3 regions of the Brevibacillus sp. HB2.2 genome follow, and region 3 is predicted to be linked to each of the others. Evidence: riboswitches for the same ligand, from Rfam matches in the RefSeq annotation. Region 3 holds a riboswitch; each other region holds the start of a gene.
What was found. A riboswitch is a leader RNA that binds a small molecule or an ion and turns the genes downstream of it on or off. The one in region 3 is predicted to bind S-adenosylmethionine.
Positions count from the first base shown of each region.

Region 1: linked by a shared signal. The riboswitch ahead of metK (methionine adenosyltransferase) and the one ahead of HP401_RS03040 (MetQ/NlpA family ABC transporter substrate-binding protein) in region 3 are both predicted to bind S-adenosylmethionine.
Region 2: linked by a shared signal. The riboswitch ahead of HP401_RS25595 (methionine ABC transporter ATP-binding protein) and the one ahead of HP401_RS03040 (MetQ/NlpA family ABC transporter substrate-binding protein) in region 3 are both predicted to bind S-adenosylmethionine.

Region 1 covers NZ_JABSUV010000019.1:85,725-90,488, forward strand. The annotation lists gene HP401_RS15505 (polysaccharide deacetylase family protein) at 1-948, opposite strand, end outside; gene metK (methionine adenosyltransferase) at 1,097-2,302, opposite strand; SAM riboswitch class I at 2,436-2,537, opposite strand; gene HP401_RS15515 (S8 family peptidase) at 2,599-4,764, opposite strand, start outside.
Region 2 covers NZ_JABSUV010000048.1:7,677-12,440, reverse strand. The annotation lists gene HP401_RS25605 (MetQ/NlpA family ABC transporter substrate-binding protein) at 1-709, opposite strand, end outside; gene HP401_RS25600 (methionine ABC transporter permease) at 770-1,435, opposite strand; gene HP401_RS25595 (methionine ABC transporter ATP-binding protein) at 1,436-2,449, opposite strand; SAM riboswitch class I at 2,550-2,665, opposite strand; gene HP401_RS25590 (Ger(x)C family spore germination protein) at 2,773-3,933, opposite strand; gene HP401_RS25585 (GerAB/ArcD/ProY family transporter) at 3,933-4,764, opposite strand, start outside.
Region 3 covers NZ_JABSUV010000003.1:95,786-100,549, reverse strand. The annotation lists gene HP401_RS03045 (methionine ABC transporter ATP-binding protein) at 1-789, opposite strand, end outside; gene HP401_RS03040 (MetQ/NlpA family ABC transporter substrate-binding protein) at 832-1,662, opposite strand; SAM riboswitch class I at 1,765-1,866, opposite strand; gene HP401_RS03035 (hypothetical protein) at 2,087-2,443, shown strand; gene HP401_RS03030 (ABC transporter substrate-binding protein) at 2,641-3,714, shown strand; gene HP401_RS03025 (nucleoside hydrolase) at 3,813-4,742, shown strand.

The DNA.
Region 1 (4,764 bases), on a different contig from region 3:
GTCTCGCAGTCCCATGTCATTGCGTGGAATGGCAAATGGATCTGTTCCCTGTTTTACGAATCCACGATTAGATGTAAACACATAGCGGTAGCCAGCTTCACGCGCTGTCTCCAGTACGATTGGACTTGTGTATCCAAACGGCAACGAGATGACTTCGATCTCTTTCTTCATCCAATCGCTTAAGCTGACGCGAGATATACGAAAATCCACAAAGAGGCGGTCCCTGTACTCTTTTTCGTCCTCTAAACGATGCAAGTCCTTCAAATAGACCGGAGCTGTTTCCGGGCCAAGATCGCCCCACTCATTTCTTTCTTCCTCTTCATGCAGACTGTACGTATGGGACCCGATTGTAACCAGTCCCGATTGAATCATTTCGTTAACTTGTTGACGCGTAAGTGGTGGCGTCATATTCTCCCGTTTTCGGTCAGCTACATCTCTTAAGCGCCCCGCAATCGCGAAGTTCACTGAAGGGTAGCCGTATGTACGCAAGATCGGAAATGCTTCTTTGTAGTAACTCTCATACCCATCGTCAAACGTAATCAAAACAGCATTCTCAGTCGGTAAGGTACCCGTCTCCATAAATCGCAGGAACTCCTCCAGCGAAATCGGATTCAGGTCATTATCATGCAAAAATTTCATGTGTCGGGCAAATTGATCAGGAGCTATGACATACCGCTGATTCGATTGATCCGTGACATGATGGTACGTCAAAACAACAACCTGATTGTTATACCACTTTTTCGTTTGAACCACTGCTTCTTCTGTTGGTGTGACGTTTGGCTCAGCATTTTTTGTCTCACTTATGCTTATAGACGTATCCACTTGGGGAAAAGGTTGCACTTCTTGTTTATTCTTTTTTTCCAGAAAAGATTCGCCTAAGAACCCAATAGCCACTATAAAAAACAAAAAAGTAAGAAACACGATCAGGAAGAGCCTTCTGTTCGGCAAAAAAACCCCTCCTCTACTTCCTCACTAGGAGATTCGACACAGTCATACAAATTCCTGTGCAACAATTGACCCAATAATTGGATGACTCTGCTCCTAAAAGAAAAAGAGCCCAGTAGCAACACCAGGCTCTTTTTATGTCTTTCGAATATTAGAGTTGAGCAGCCTCTTGCTTCAGAACTTCTGCTTTGTCTGTTTGCTCCCAAGGAACATTCAGGTCATTGCGTCCGAAGTGGCCATATGCAGCTGTTTGTTTGTAGATAGGACGACGCAGGTCGAGCTGCTTGATGATACCAGCAGGACGCAGGTCGAAGTGTTTGCGAACCAATTTCACCAGAGCTTCTTCGGAAATGGTACCTGTGCCGAATGTATCTACTGCGATGGAAACTGGTTGTGCTACACCAATTGCGTAAGCAACTTGTACTTCGCATTTGTCTGCAAGGCCAGCAGCCACGATGTTTTTCGCTACATAACGAGCTGCGTAAGCACCGGAACGGTCAACTTTCGTTGGATCTTTACCGGAGAACGCACCACCGCCATGACGAGCATAACCGCCGTAAGTATCTACGATGATTTTGCGGCCAGTCAAGCCAGCATCCCCTTGTGGTCCGCCAATTACGAAACGGCCAGTTGGGTTGATGAAGTATTTGGTTTCAGCGTCCAACAGTTCAGCTGGAACAACTGGTTTGATTACGTGTTCAACCAGATCTTGCTTGATTTGCTCCAAAGTTGTTTCAGGAGCATGTTGGGTAGAAATAACGATTGTATCGATACGAACTGGTTTGTCGCCATCGTACTCAACGGTTACTTGTGTTTTTCCGTCAGGACGGAGGTAAGCAAGTGTTCCGTTTTTTCGTACTTCAGTCAGACGACGAGCCAATTGGTGAGACATGCTGATTGGAAGTGGCATCAGTTCAGGTGTTTCATTGCAAGCAAAACCAAACATCAAACCTTGGTCACCAGCACCAATTGCTTCGATCTCAGCATCAGTCATTTTGCCTTCGCGTGCTTCCAATGCTTGGTCTACACCAAGTGCAATGTCAGCGGACTGCTCTCCAATTGCAGTAATAACACCGCAAGTGTCAGCGTCAAAACCGAATTTCGCACGGTCATAGCCGATTTCACGAATGGTTTCACGAACGAGCTTTTGGATATCCACATAAGTGTTTGTAGTGATTTCACCTGCTACGAGAACCAAACCAGTAGTTACGGAAGTTTCGCAAGCTACGCGAGCGTTTGGATCTTTGGACAGGATCGCATCCAAGATGGAGTCGGAAATTTGGTCACAAATTTTATCCGGATGTCCTTCAGTTACAGATTCGGATGTAAACAGACGACGACCTTTTTGCAAAGCCATGAGAAAATACCTCCTTTGACCTCATACAAATAGTGTGGTAGCCGAGTTAGGATTTTATCTACGTAAACGCAAATAAAAAACCTTTTCCAATTTTTAGGAGGAAAAGGTTTGAGCGTTTTTTGCTTCCTTCATCCTCTTATCGGCCAGAACAGATGTCCGTTCTGCTGGTTAGCACCGCTCTAGCTCGGTTGCCGGGCTTCATAGGGCCAGTCCCTCCGCCTGCTCTGGATAAGAGTATCCATTACGGATAATAGAATAATTGTTTTTTTCAGAGATGTCAATAGGAAAAATTTTACTTATAATTGATAGGCCTTTGAAAGTACAACCACTACCTCGGCGCGAGTTGCTCTTCCATTCGGTTTAAAGGAAGAACCGTACCCATTAACCCAATTTCTCGATGTTAAAGCCTCGATGGCAGGAGAAGCCCAGTGACTCGTTGGCACATCCCGATAATTCGAGGTACCATGATTATACATCAACACATTACGTGCCCGAGCGATCATTACCGCCATCTCTGCACGCGATATCGGCTGATCCGGCTTCATTTCATTCTTCGGGTACCCTTTCAAAATTCCCAATTGATAAGCTACACCTAAGTTGTGATACGCCCAGTGCCGCTTTGGCATATCCCGGAAGGTCGCTTTTCCTGTGTAGGTAGTCGCTACCTTAGAACCGGTCGCACGCATCGATTTAAGCAGCATCGTCGCAAACTCTGCACGGGTCACTGCCTGATTCGGCTTGAATGACGCATCATTAAACCCATTTACAATATCGCGAGAGCTAAGTCTGACGATCTCTGAGCGCGCCCAGTGGTCCGAAATATCGCGATAACCCGCTATCAATTTCTGCTGCGTCACCGTGAGTCGGTACGATTCATATTTGAACGAAGTACCACTATTAAGGCGTACATAATATTTTCCTGGCTGCAAACGCAAACCGATAATATCGTTTCCTCGCTTAGACAGCTCCGCTACCTCATTCGTCGAAGCAAGCGCATAGTTCATGTTTCGATCGCTATAGAGCGCGAAACGAAAGCCGCTATCGACAGGAATGTACGGTGCTCGGAACGTCACATACGATTCACTATTCACAGTAAATTGGAACCAGTCGGAATCCGTAGCTGTCGGAATCGTGCCTGACATCACTGTCCCAGCGCTTAACGGAGACGCAGTTTGATAGGTGTCATTCGGCTCATTAAAATCTTTTTTTACTGGCGTGTATCCCAGATCCAGCTGATATTCGCCATTCACCGCATTGCGATTATACTCACTCACACGGATGTAATACTTGCCTGGTGACACTTCTTTTTGGACGCGCTCTGTCGGATTGTCTTTTGTTCCATTATCGTAGGTAGGGTCCCAGACAACCATCTTTTTACCGAGCTCTTGTTTACCGATACTCAGCAATAGATCGACACGCTTGTTATCAGGACTAACAGTGACATCCAAATGCCCGTATTCACGAACATAGTAGGAGAACCAGTCCTGATCCCCTTCATCGTGAAAATTGCCTGTTACACTGATTTCGTTGCCTACGAGCGGCCTTGCCGTCTCTTGCGTATCGTTCGGTTCGTTACGGTCCGGATTGATGGTAAACTTACTCGTCAGTACGTAGGTAAATGCGTTGTTGACCCCTCCGTTACGCATTAACCGGATATTCATTTTCCCCGCTTTGACCGGGACAGTTATCGTATCTCCATTTCCGAAGTACTGCGTAATCGGCGGACGATTCTCTGGGTAAAAGGTAGCTGCCATCGCGGAAGAAATACCGGATGTCACTGACGCTGTAAAGCTGACCTTCCCATCGTAAGGGATGTCCATCTTCAGCCAGTCTATCGTATCTTTTGGTCCCAAATTTCCACGTATCTGAGACTCGATCGGGAACGCTTTTGCTGAGTACGTCTGATTATTCGGCTCTAAAAAGTCATAGGATAAGGACGTTCTAACTGCCTTGTCGACATTTAGCAACCCGTAGCCCGTTTTCCGGTCCCATCCCTTTTCCCCTAAGTCCGTAGCGGTTTGATAAAGCAATTGTCTTACATCAAATGGACTTAGTTTGGGATGACGCGCTAGTATGAGAGCCGCTGCACCCGCTACTTGTGGTGCGGCTGCTGAAGTACCGCTAAAGGAACCGTATTTCCCCCCTAGCTTGGTCGTATAAACATTGAAACCGGGCGCTACTAGGTTAAGCTCAGGTCCCGTATTGCTTTGATACAGCACTTCATTGTTACTCCTTACAGCCCCTACCGCTACCACCGTGGGATAAGCTGCCGGATAAGCCACTCGGCTACTCTCATTGCCACTCGCTGCAATCAGAACCGCTCCGCTTCTTTCCGCTCGTTGTACAGCATTCGCCAGTTCCTTGGAGTAGGCCATACTGCTGAGCGACATCAAGATGACTTTGGCACCACGATCCAAGGCAGTATTGATACCCTTAGCAAGAGTCTGCACCGTAGTCTCGCC
Region 2 (4,764 bases), on a different contig from region 3:
TTGCGTATGGCGTATCTTTATCTTCAATAAACAGAGCGTCTTTGGTTGGAACAAGCTTTGCTTCCAGTGCGTAGTTCGTGTTGATCAGCGCCAAATCTACTTCTTCCAGAACGCGCGGCAGCATTGCTGCTTCAACTTCTTTGAATTTCAGGTTTTTCTTGTTCTCAACAACATCTTTCACTGTACCGCTGATGCCAGCGCCTTCTTTCAGCTTAATCAAGCCGTTTTTCTCCAAGAGTGCGAGTGCGCGACCGCTGTTTGTCGGGTCGTTTGGCAGCGCGATTGTTGCGCCATCAGCTAATTCATCTACAGATTTAACTTTTTTGCTGTAAGCGCCGAATGGCTCGATGTGTACAGCCACTACTGGCACCAGGTTCATGTTTTGTCCTTTATTGAAGTCTTCCAGGTAAGGCTTGTGCTGGAAGAAGTTTGCGTCGAGTTGTTTCTCGTTCACTTGAACGTTAGGTTGTACGTAATCAGTGAACTCTTGGACTACCAAGTTCACGCCTTGTTCTTTCAGTTTTGGTTGAATGAACTTCAAGATTGCTGCATGTGGAACGGGAGAAGCGCCTACCTTCAATGTTACTTCCTGTTTTCCGCCTTGTGCGCCGCCTTCAGCTGGAGCAGGTGCTGTTTCGGTTTTGCCTCCGCAAGCTGCCAAAGAAAATGCCAATACAGTAGAAAGTACAGATACGACTAGCTTTTTCATGAATGATTTCCCCCTTGCATGTATTTCGTTTTATTTTTTGACAATCTATATGGAAAGATCCTATTTACGGCTGAATTTCAGAACCAGACGGTCCCCCAGCGATTGTAAGATCTGTACCATCACCAGCAAAATAACAACAGTCACAACCATAACATCGGTTTGGAAACGCTGATAACCGTATCGGATCGCCAAGTCACCCAAACCACCACCGCCAATTACCCCAGACATTGCTGTGTAGGAGACCAGTGTTACCGTCGTGATCGTAATACCCGCGATTAGACCAGATCTAGACTCTGGCAAAAGGACATTCCAGACGATCTGCCAATTGGAAGCACCCATAGATTGTGCGGCCTCAATCACGCCCTTATCAATCTCACGCAGGGAGGTTTCCACCAAACGTGCGAAAAACGGAGCGGCACCAAATACGAGCGGCGGAATGGCACCCAGTACGCCGAGTGAAGTTCCTACGATCATTTTCGTCACTGGAATCAGCAAGATCATCAGAATAATAAATGGTACCGAGCGCAATACGTTGACAACGAATGATGCAATCGTATAAAAAGTGCGGTTTTGCAAAAGCTGTCCGCGAGAAGTCAAAAACAGAATGATGCCCAACGGCAAACCAATCAGGACGGTAAACAGAGTGGAGAAGCCAAGCATCGTGAGCGTGTCCATCGTACCTTCGCCGATTTCAGCCCAATCCACATTTTCGAATGTCCAGTCCATTTATATCACCTCTACTTCCAAGCCACGTTGGCGCAGCGTCTCGATGGTCTTTTGATTCTGTGCGACATCGCCTTCCAGCTCGATCACTAACTGACCATACGGCGTATCTTTCATGCGAGAAATCGTTCCCTGCAAAATGCTGAACACCGTACCAGTCTCTTGCATGGTTTGGAACAGGATCGGCTGGTATGTTTTTTCCCCGAGGAAGGTGACACGAGCAATCGTGCGGTTCCCCGAAGCCTTTTCGTGTTCGACCGCTTCGCGCAGCTCTGTAGAATCGGCTACTTGCTCCACGAATTCTTGTGTCGTCGGATGCTTTGGACGAAGGAATACATCCAGTACGTTACCTGACTCGACGATTTTTCCTCCATCAATCACGCCGACACGATCACAAATGGAGCGAATGACGTGCATCTCGTGGGTAATCAACACAATGGTCAAGCCCAGCTTGCGGTTGATGTCCAAGAGCAGTGCCAGAATGGAGTTCGTCGTCTGCGGATCGAGAGCCGATGTCGCTTCGTCGCAGAGCAGCACTTTTGGATCATTCGCGAGCGCACGGGCAATCCCGACACGCTGCTTCTGTCCGCCAGACAGCTGAGACGGATATTTGTCCTTATGTGCCTCCAAGCCAACCAGCTTCAGCAGCTCGTTTACTTTCTTATCAATCTCTGCCTTCGAACGCTTTGCCAGCTTGAGCGGAAAAGCAACATTTTCGCCGACCGTTGAAGAAGACAGCAAGTTGAAATGCTGAAAAATCATGCCGATTGAGCGGCGCTTTTCTTGCAGCTTCCCTTCATCCAGCTTCGTCAAATCGACGCCGTCCACAATAACTTCCCCCGAAGTTGGGCGCTCTAGCAAATTGATGCACCGGATCAACGTACTTTTCCCTGCACCAGAGTGTCCGATAATCCCGTATATTTCGCCTTGCTCTATGGAAAGGTCGATCCCCGTTAACGCTGGGATGGTTTTACCCTGTACTTGATAGCTTTTATGCAAATGACGCAGTTGGATCAACGCATCCACCTCCCGACCATAATCTTGATAAAAATATAAAAACCCCTTTTTCACAAACGAAAAAGGGGCTGCAACGCAATGTATACGTTCGCATCCACCCTTCTCATCTGTACAAGATCCAAAAATCCTGTAGGAATTGGCACCGCGACGTTCATTCGAAAATGAACCGGCTGCCGGGCTTCATAGGGCCTGTCCCTCCGCCTCTCTTGATAAGAAAGATATCTACGTATATTATGTTCGTTTTTTCTATTTCTTGATGATACAAGACGGATTATATCCTTTTTGAAAATATCACGTCAATAGTAATAGCAGGAAAAAGTTTTTTAATCCATGACGCCGTTGCGGATGATGGTTGACTTTATGTGAAAGCGAAATATCGCGTCTTTGAACATCTTTCTCCATTCAGCCTGCGTCATATTTGCCTTCCCTCTGCTATTTGAGCGATACACGATCCCGAAACCAGCGGGATCGACATTGAGGTCCTGCAATTTGTGGACTACTTTCTGCAGTTCTTTTCCGAGCTCTTCTTCCAGTGCATGTTCCATGATTTTCATCAACCTGGTATTCTCTAGCTTCAGCGGGAGGGTTAATTCCAAAATCCGCGCATTTAATCGGATGTGAATATCAAAGATCGGGGGAGATACTTGGGTCAGCTCGATTTTTGAATGGCTGGAAATCGTATCAAAGACAAGCTGCACACGGTCTTTTTTACTTCCGCGATTCTTGGGTACCTCGCCAAAAATATGAGCAGGGACAGAAGTATCGTAGCTGCCAATCCTGAATTTCCCATGCATAAGCTTGATTAAAAAGGCTTCCTTAGGTGTGATCCACCCTACATAACGATCCCCTTGAAACAATGCGATCCCCTTGATTTGCAGCTCATTTCCCTTTCTTGCAATGAACGGCATGATCGGGTCGATTCCTTTGTCATAATAAGACCGAAAAAACTCATGCATGGTGGAAGACGGAATTTTTTCCCCCTCAATATTTTGCTCAATCATACGGTATAAATAGATTCCGATATTCCCTTCTTCCGAATAGCGATGCGTTAACATATCATATGTTTCGCCTTCAAATAAGCAAAGATAAACTCTGCTGGAAATAGAGGAATCCCGATACAACGTGTCAACGATACTACCAAGTCCACGTTTTGCCAATTTTTCATTGTAGAGTGCGACACGAATTTGCCCACCCAATACTCTTTTATCTGATTGTAAATTTATCCGATCCCGAATTCCCTTGCTGGTTTCACCGATGGCTGAAAAAACCTGTATCTTTTCTTTCGCCTCTGGATTAATGGAGGGCATGATTGCTGTCCCCCGAACGTCCCCATCCTTTAACAGATCATAGCCGACAGCCGTGGCAAGTCCTGTCTCATCAAAAATTTGCCGATCTGAACAGCCTGCCAACACAAGGACACATGAACACCACAACGCAAAAAACCGCTTGGATAACTGCATCCAATGTTTTTGGACAGGCAGCATCAGGCACTCTCTCCTTTGCTGGTTGGTTTCACCCTTTGCTTTCGTTGCTTCAGCCAGACCATCAGGTACAAAAAATAGGGGTACACGTAAATAATGTACAGAGTTATATGCGAGTAAATAGTCGTCATCCGACTCATCTGCTGTCTGGAAAGTAACGACAAGGAGGCTACATAGATCACGGGTATAATCCAATACAATGAATGACGTAGATTAAATCCGAACAAGCGCTTGAGACCTCGGGCAGAAGCCCACAAATACAGCATGATATTCGGCAAAATTACGAGAAGCCAAAACGAAATGACAACCAGTTCAAACCTTTCCAGAATAGGGAGGTACACCATCTTTTGCATATTGAGTGTCGCCCAAATCGTTCTCATGAGCTGACCCTGACTAAAAAAGACCAGCGCCACAATCATAACAAGCAAATAGATCAGATACGTCACCAGCACTCCCAACTGTACACTTTTGTGTACCTTCTCTTTATTTTGTACATAAGGATAGGCAACGTAGAGAATCTCAAAGCCGGCACTGGTCAAAGACATGGCAATCATTCCATTGAAAAGGTTTTCTAGGCTGGTGTCCATGATGGGAAACAAATATTCCCACCTGGCAAATTTCAAGGGAAAATATAACTCAAATATCATCCACATCGTGACCATAACGGAAAAAAACGCATAGCCTGCGATGACTCTTATCCCCCCTACGACTGTGTAAAACGCTAGAAACAGGATAATCCCTGACAGAACCCACGTAGGTAAATTCGGAAACATCCAGGTTTGGACAACTTCAATGTAGGTACGTAAAATGACTCCAGCGGACACAAAAAAATAG
Region 3 (4,764 bases):
AACGGGTCCGGATTCTTTTATCTTGGACAAAATCTCCTGTGGTACCTGATCATCAAAAACCGTTTTGATAAAATTACGGGTCGTTTGCTCTTGCGGATTGCTGAACACATCCAGAACAGAGCCTTGCTCGATGACGACGCCGTTTTCCATGATGGCTACTTGGTCGCAGATTTTCTTAATGACCTGCATTTCATGGGTAATCAGCACGATGGTCAGGTTGAACTTTCGATTGATGTCGAGCAATAGCTCCAGAATGGATTCGGTTGTTTGCGGGTCGAGAGCGGAAGTCGCTTCGTCACAGAGCAGAATTTCCGGATCGGTCGCAAGTGCACGAGCGATGCCCACCCGTTGCTTTTGTCCACCGGATAGCTGAGAAGGATAAGCGTTTGCTTTATCAGACAAGCCAACCAAGCCGAGAAGGTCTTCTACCTTGCGCTTTATGACATCTTTGGGGACGCGATTCATCCGCAAGATTTCCGCCACATTGTCAAAGACATTATAGGAAGAGAGCAGGTTGAAGTGTTGAAAAATAATCCCGATCTTTTTGCGAGCTTGCCGCAGTTCTTTTTCCTTGAGGGTCAGCATGTTCTGGCCATTGACGATCACAGAACCGCTGGTCGGCTTCTCCAATAGGTTGATGGTACGGAGCAGGGTACTTTTCCCCGCTCCGCTAAAGCCGATCACCCCGTAGATTTGCCCTTTTTCCACCTGCAGGGATACGCCCTTCAATGCTTCTACCTGCTTGTTTCCTACTTGATACGACTTATGAATATCGGTTAGCTGTATCATAACGAGTTCTCCTTGTTGTTCTTGATGTTCCTGGCTTCGATCTTACCAGGACGGCAGTACAGCTCCTTCAAAGCGTTCGTCGATGAATTTTTTCACTTCTTCCGAGCGGTAGATGTCCACCAGCTTTTTGACGGCTGGGTTGTCTTTGTTGGTTTCGTTGACTGCCAAGATGTTTACGTATGGAGAGTCAGCCGTCTCAGCGAAGATCGCGTCTTTTTTCGGGGAGTAGCCAGCTTCCATCGCGAAGTTCGTGTTAATCGAAGCAACCTCTACGTTGCTCAGCGAGCGTGCCAGGAAAGCAGCCTCGAGCTCTTTGAATTGCAAATTTTTCGGATTTTCCACGATGTCCAGTGGTGTTGCAGTGTCACCCACGCCATCCTTGAGCTTAATCAAGCCAGCTGCCTGATAGAGCAGCAAGGCGCGTGCTCGGTTGGTCGGGTCATTTTGAATGCCGACAACGCCGCCTGCCGGGATGTCCTCGACTTTTTTATGCTTGGTGGAGTACAGGCCCATCGGGTACGTCACGGTTTTTCCGACCTCGACGATCTTTGTTTTGTGATCTTGATTGAACTTCGCCAAGAACGGGATGGTTTGGAAGCTGTTTACATCGAGATTTCCTTTGTCGAGAGCTTGGTTTGGCTGTACGTAATCGTTGAAAACGATGACTTCGACGTCGAGCCCTTTGCCTTTGGCGACTTCTTTTACTTTGTTGAGAATCTCTTCGTGTGGGCCGCCAGTGACCCCCACTTTGAGTGAGGTTTGTTCAGCAACAGTGCCGCCGTTAGCAGGCGCAGCTTCTTGGTTGCCCCCGCAAGCCGTTACGAGCGATGCAGCGAGCAGTAGTGTAGTGAGCAGTAGACCAGTTTTTTTCATGAAAATACCCCTTTTCTCTGGATGTAAGATGGAAAAGAAAAAAGCCTCTTCCGACAGAAGAGGCGAAAACTGCAAGTATGTAACCACACTGCAACAATACCTCTCTTATCTGTCGGAATAATTCCGCTGGATTTGGCACCGTATCGTTTGCGATAGGTTGCCGAGGTGTCATAGGGCCAGTCCCTCAACCTCTCTTCATAAGAGAATGTGCTATGAAATTATCATTCCAAACATTGTTGTTAATTCTTATTTGGATAGTTGGATTATAACGACTGATTTTTTCGGTGTCAACAGTTTTTGCAAACGAATGACTTGGTGGAAAAATGTGAAATTGATCTAAATACGAATATTCTATTGAAGAATGAAAAAATCATATGTATAATGAGAACGAATGAACCCGATGCCAGCTATCGCAGGTGATGACATGACTCTCGTGGACTCCAATGAAACTAGAAAAAAGCTGTCTGCCATCTATAATGAGATAGCAAAAGAGTTGTTCGGATTTGGAACGACTTTGCTCCGAGTCACGATTGAAAATCAGATGATTACGTTCCAAGCTAAGCATCGCCGCTCTCCGCGCTCACAAGCGTTGGAAGGAGAAGCACCGGCCCTCAAGCTCGAAGTCGATTTTCGCATGTCCCTTCTTTATAAGAAGAGACTGAGAGAACGACTGGAAGAAGAGATGGGATTGCCGTTGGAAGCCGTGCTCAGGGACTATGATGCGCCTACGCAGTGGGCGATCACGAATGTTATTTTAGCTGAATCAGAACTGAATACCTGACGCAATCGTTCGGATTTTCTCTTTTGATCTATCTTAAGGGGAGACCGTAGACTTTGCGTAAAAACGGGTGTCACTTCTCTTTGTTTACGAAGGAAAGTGCTCTTGTTTAGAATGATACGTTCTAATCAAGGGTACTTTTCTTTTTATTGTATCACCATATTTTGTCATCAAATGAACCCAACTGGAGGAGAATTACAATGAAGAAATTACTTGCTGGAATCCTGTCTTTTTCTATGATGTCACTGGCACTCGCTGGCTGTGGCAGCAATGATCAACCAAAAGTGGGGGGAGCTGGCGGCGAAGCAAAGGGCGAGCCACAAAAGCTGGTCATCTCCACATGGGGCTTCTCCGAAGACTTTTTCCGCAAAGAAGTATATGAGCCGTTTGAAAAAGAACATAACGTGAAAATCGTGCTGGAAATCGGGAACAACGCAGAGCGTCTGAACAAGGTCCGCCAAGGAAGCTCCGATGTAGACTTGATCTACCTCTCTGACTACTATGCACAGCAAGGGATTGAGAGTGGCGCATTTGAAAAAATCGACCGCAGCCGCATCCCGAACCTGGATCAAATCTACGACATCGCCAAAGCACCACTGGGCGAGGAGTACGGTCCAGCTTACACGATTGGCCAATTCGGGATTGCCTACAATCCAAAGCTCGTAAAAACCGAGATCAAGGATTGGAAAGATCTGTGGAACCCAGAGCTGACAGGCAAGCTGACACTGCCAAGCATTACGTCCACAACTGGCCCGATGGTTCTCGACAGTGCGTCTGCGGTCGCGGGCAGCAAGGAATTTAACGAGGATCAAGCCTTCGCAAAAATGAAAGAAGTCAACAAAAATGTCGTGAAGTTCTACGATAAGACCTCCGAATACGTGAACATGTTTGGACAAGAAGAAATCGGCGTAGGACCGATCATGGAAATGTACTTCAAAGACATCAAAGCCGCTGTTCCAGAAGCTGTTTTCGTACAACCTGCAAGTGGCGGATATGCGGTTATGAATACGGTTAACATCGTAAAAGGCTCGAAGAACAAAGCACTCGCAGAAGACTTCATCAACTATCAACTGAGCAAAGAGGTTCAGGAGAAAACAGCAAAAGCGAAAATCGATTCCCCTGTAAACAAGACCGTTCAACTGACAGAAGAAGAAGCAAAAGGTGTAACGTACGGGGAAGAAACCGTAAGCAAGCTGAAAAAGCTGGACATGAAATTCGTAAACGAGCACTCCAAAGCATGGATTGACCGTTGGAATCGTGAAATCACGCAATAACGTACGATAGAAAAACAATGGGCGAGGGTATAGACAATTCGGATATACCCTCGTTTTTCAACGTATAGGAATTTGTATGAACGTGAGGAGGACCACTTGTGAAAAAGATCATTCTTGACGTCGATACGGGCATTGACGATGCGCTTGGCATTATTCTCGCTGTGAAAAGCGGGCAATTCGATTTAGTTGGCATTACTACGGTGAATGGCAACGTGTCGCTGCGAAAAGCCACGGAAAACACGTGCAAAATTCTTGATTTCCTGCAAGTCGGCGAGCAAATCCCTGTCATCTGTGGAGCGTCTAAACCGTTATTGCGGCCGTTGTTTTTCGAGCATGCCGTACATGGTGAGGATGGTTTGGGCGGTGCCCTTGCCGGAGTTCCGATTTACAAGGAACCGACTGCTGGCTTTGCCCCTGATTTCATTGTGGAAAACGTACTCGCTCATTCTGGAGAAATTACGCTCGTCATGACGGGGCCGCTGACCAATTTGGCTTTGGCGGTGAAAAAATGTCCGGAGCTTGTTCAACACGTCAAGGAAGTTATTTTCATGGGTGGAGTGGTCCGCGAGCATGGCAATGTGACGCCAGTTGCGGAATATAACATGTACGTCGATCCAGAGGCAGCGAAGGTCGTATTTCATGCCGGATTCCCGCAATTGACGTTGGTTGGTCTGGATGTAACGCGAAGAGTGCTACTGAATGAGGAGCATATTCGCGGGCTAGGAGATACCCCGATGGGCGAGTACGTGAGACAGAGTACGTCTGATTACCTTCATCGCTATTTTCAGCGAAATGGCATCTATGCGTGCGCCATGCATGATCCGTTGGCTGTCGCGGTCGCACTCGATCCGAAGCTGGTGAAGACGCAGAAACTGTATGTAGATATCGAAACGAGAAGTGAGCTGTGTGATGGGCAAACGGTTTGCGACTTTCAAAACCGCCTGAAAAAAGAACCGAACATAAACGTCTGTCTGGACGTAGATGCAGATGCGTTCTTTGCGCGTTTTCTCGGCGCATTGAAAGCCTGACGATACCGTGAACAGGAGTTAA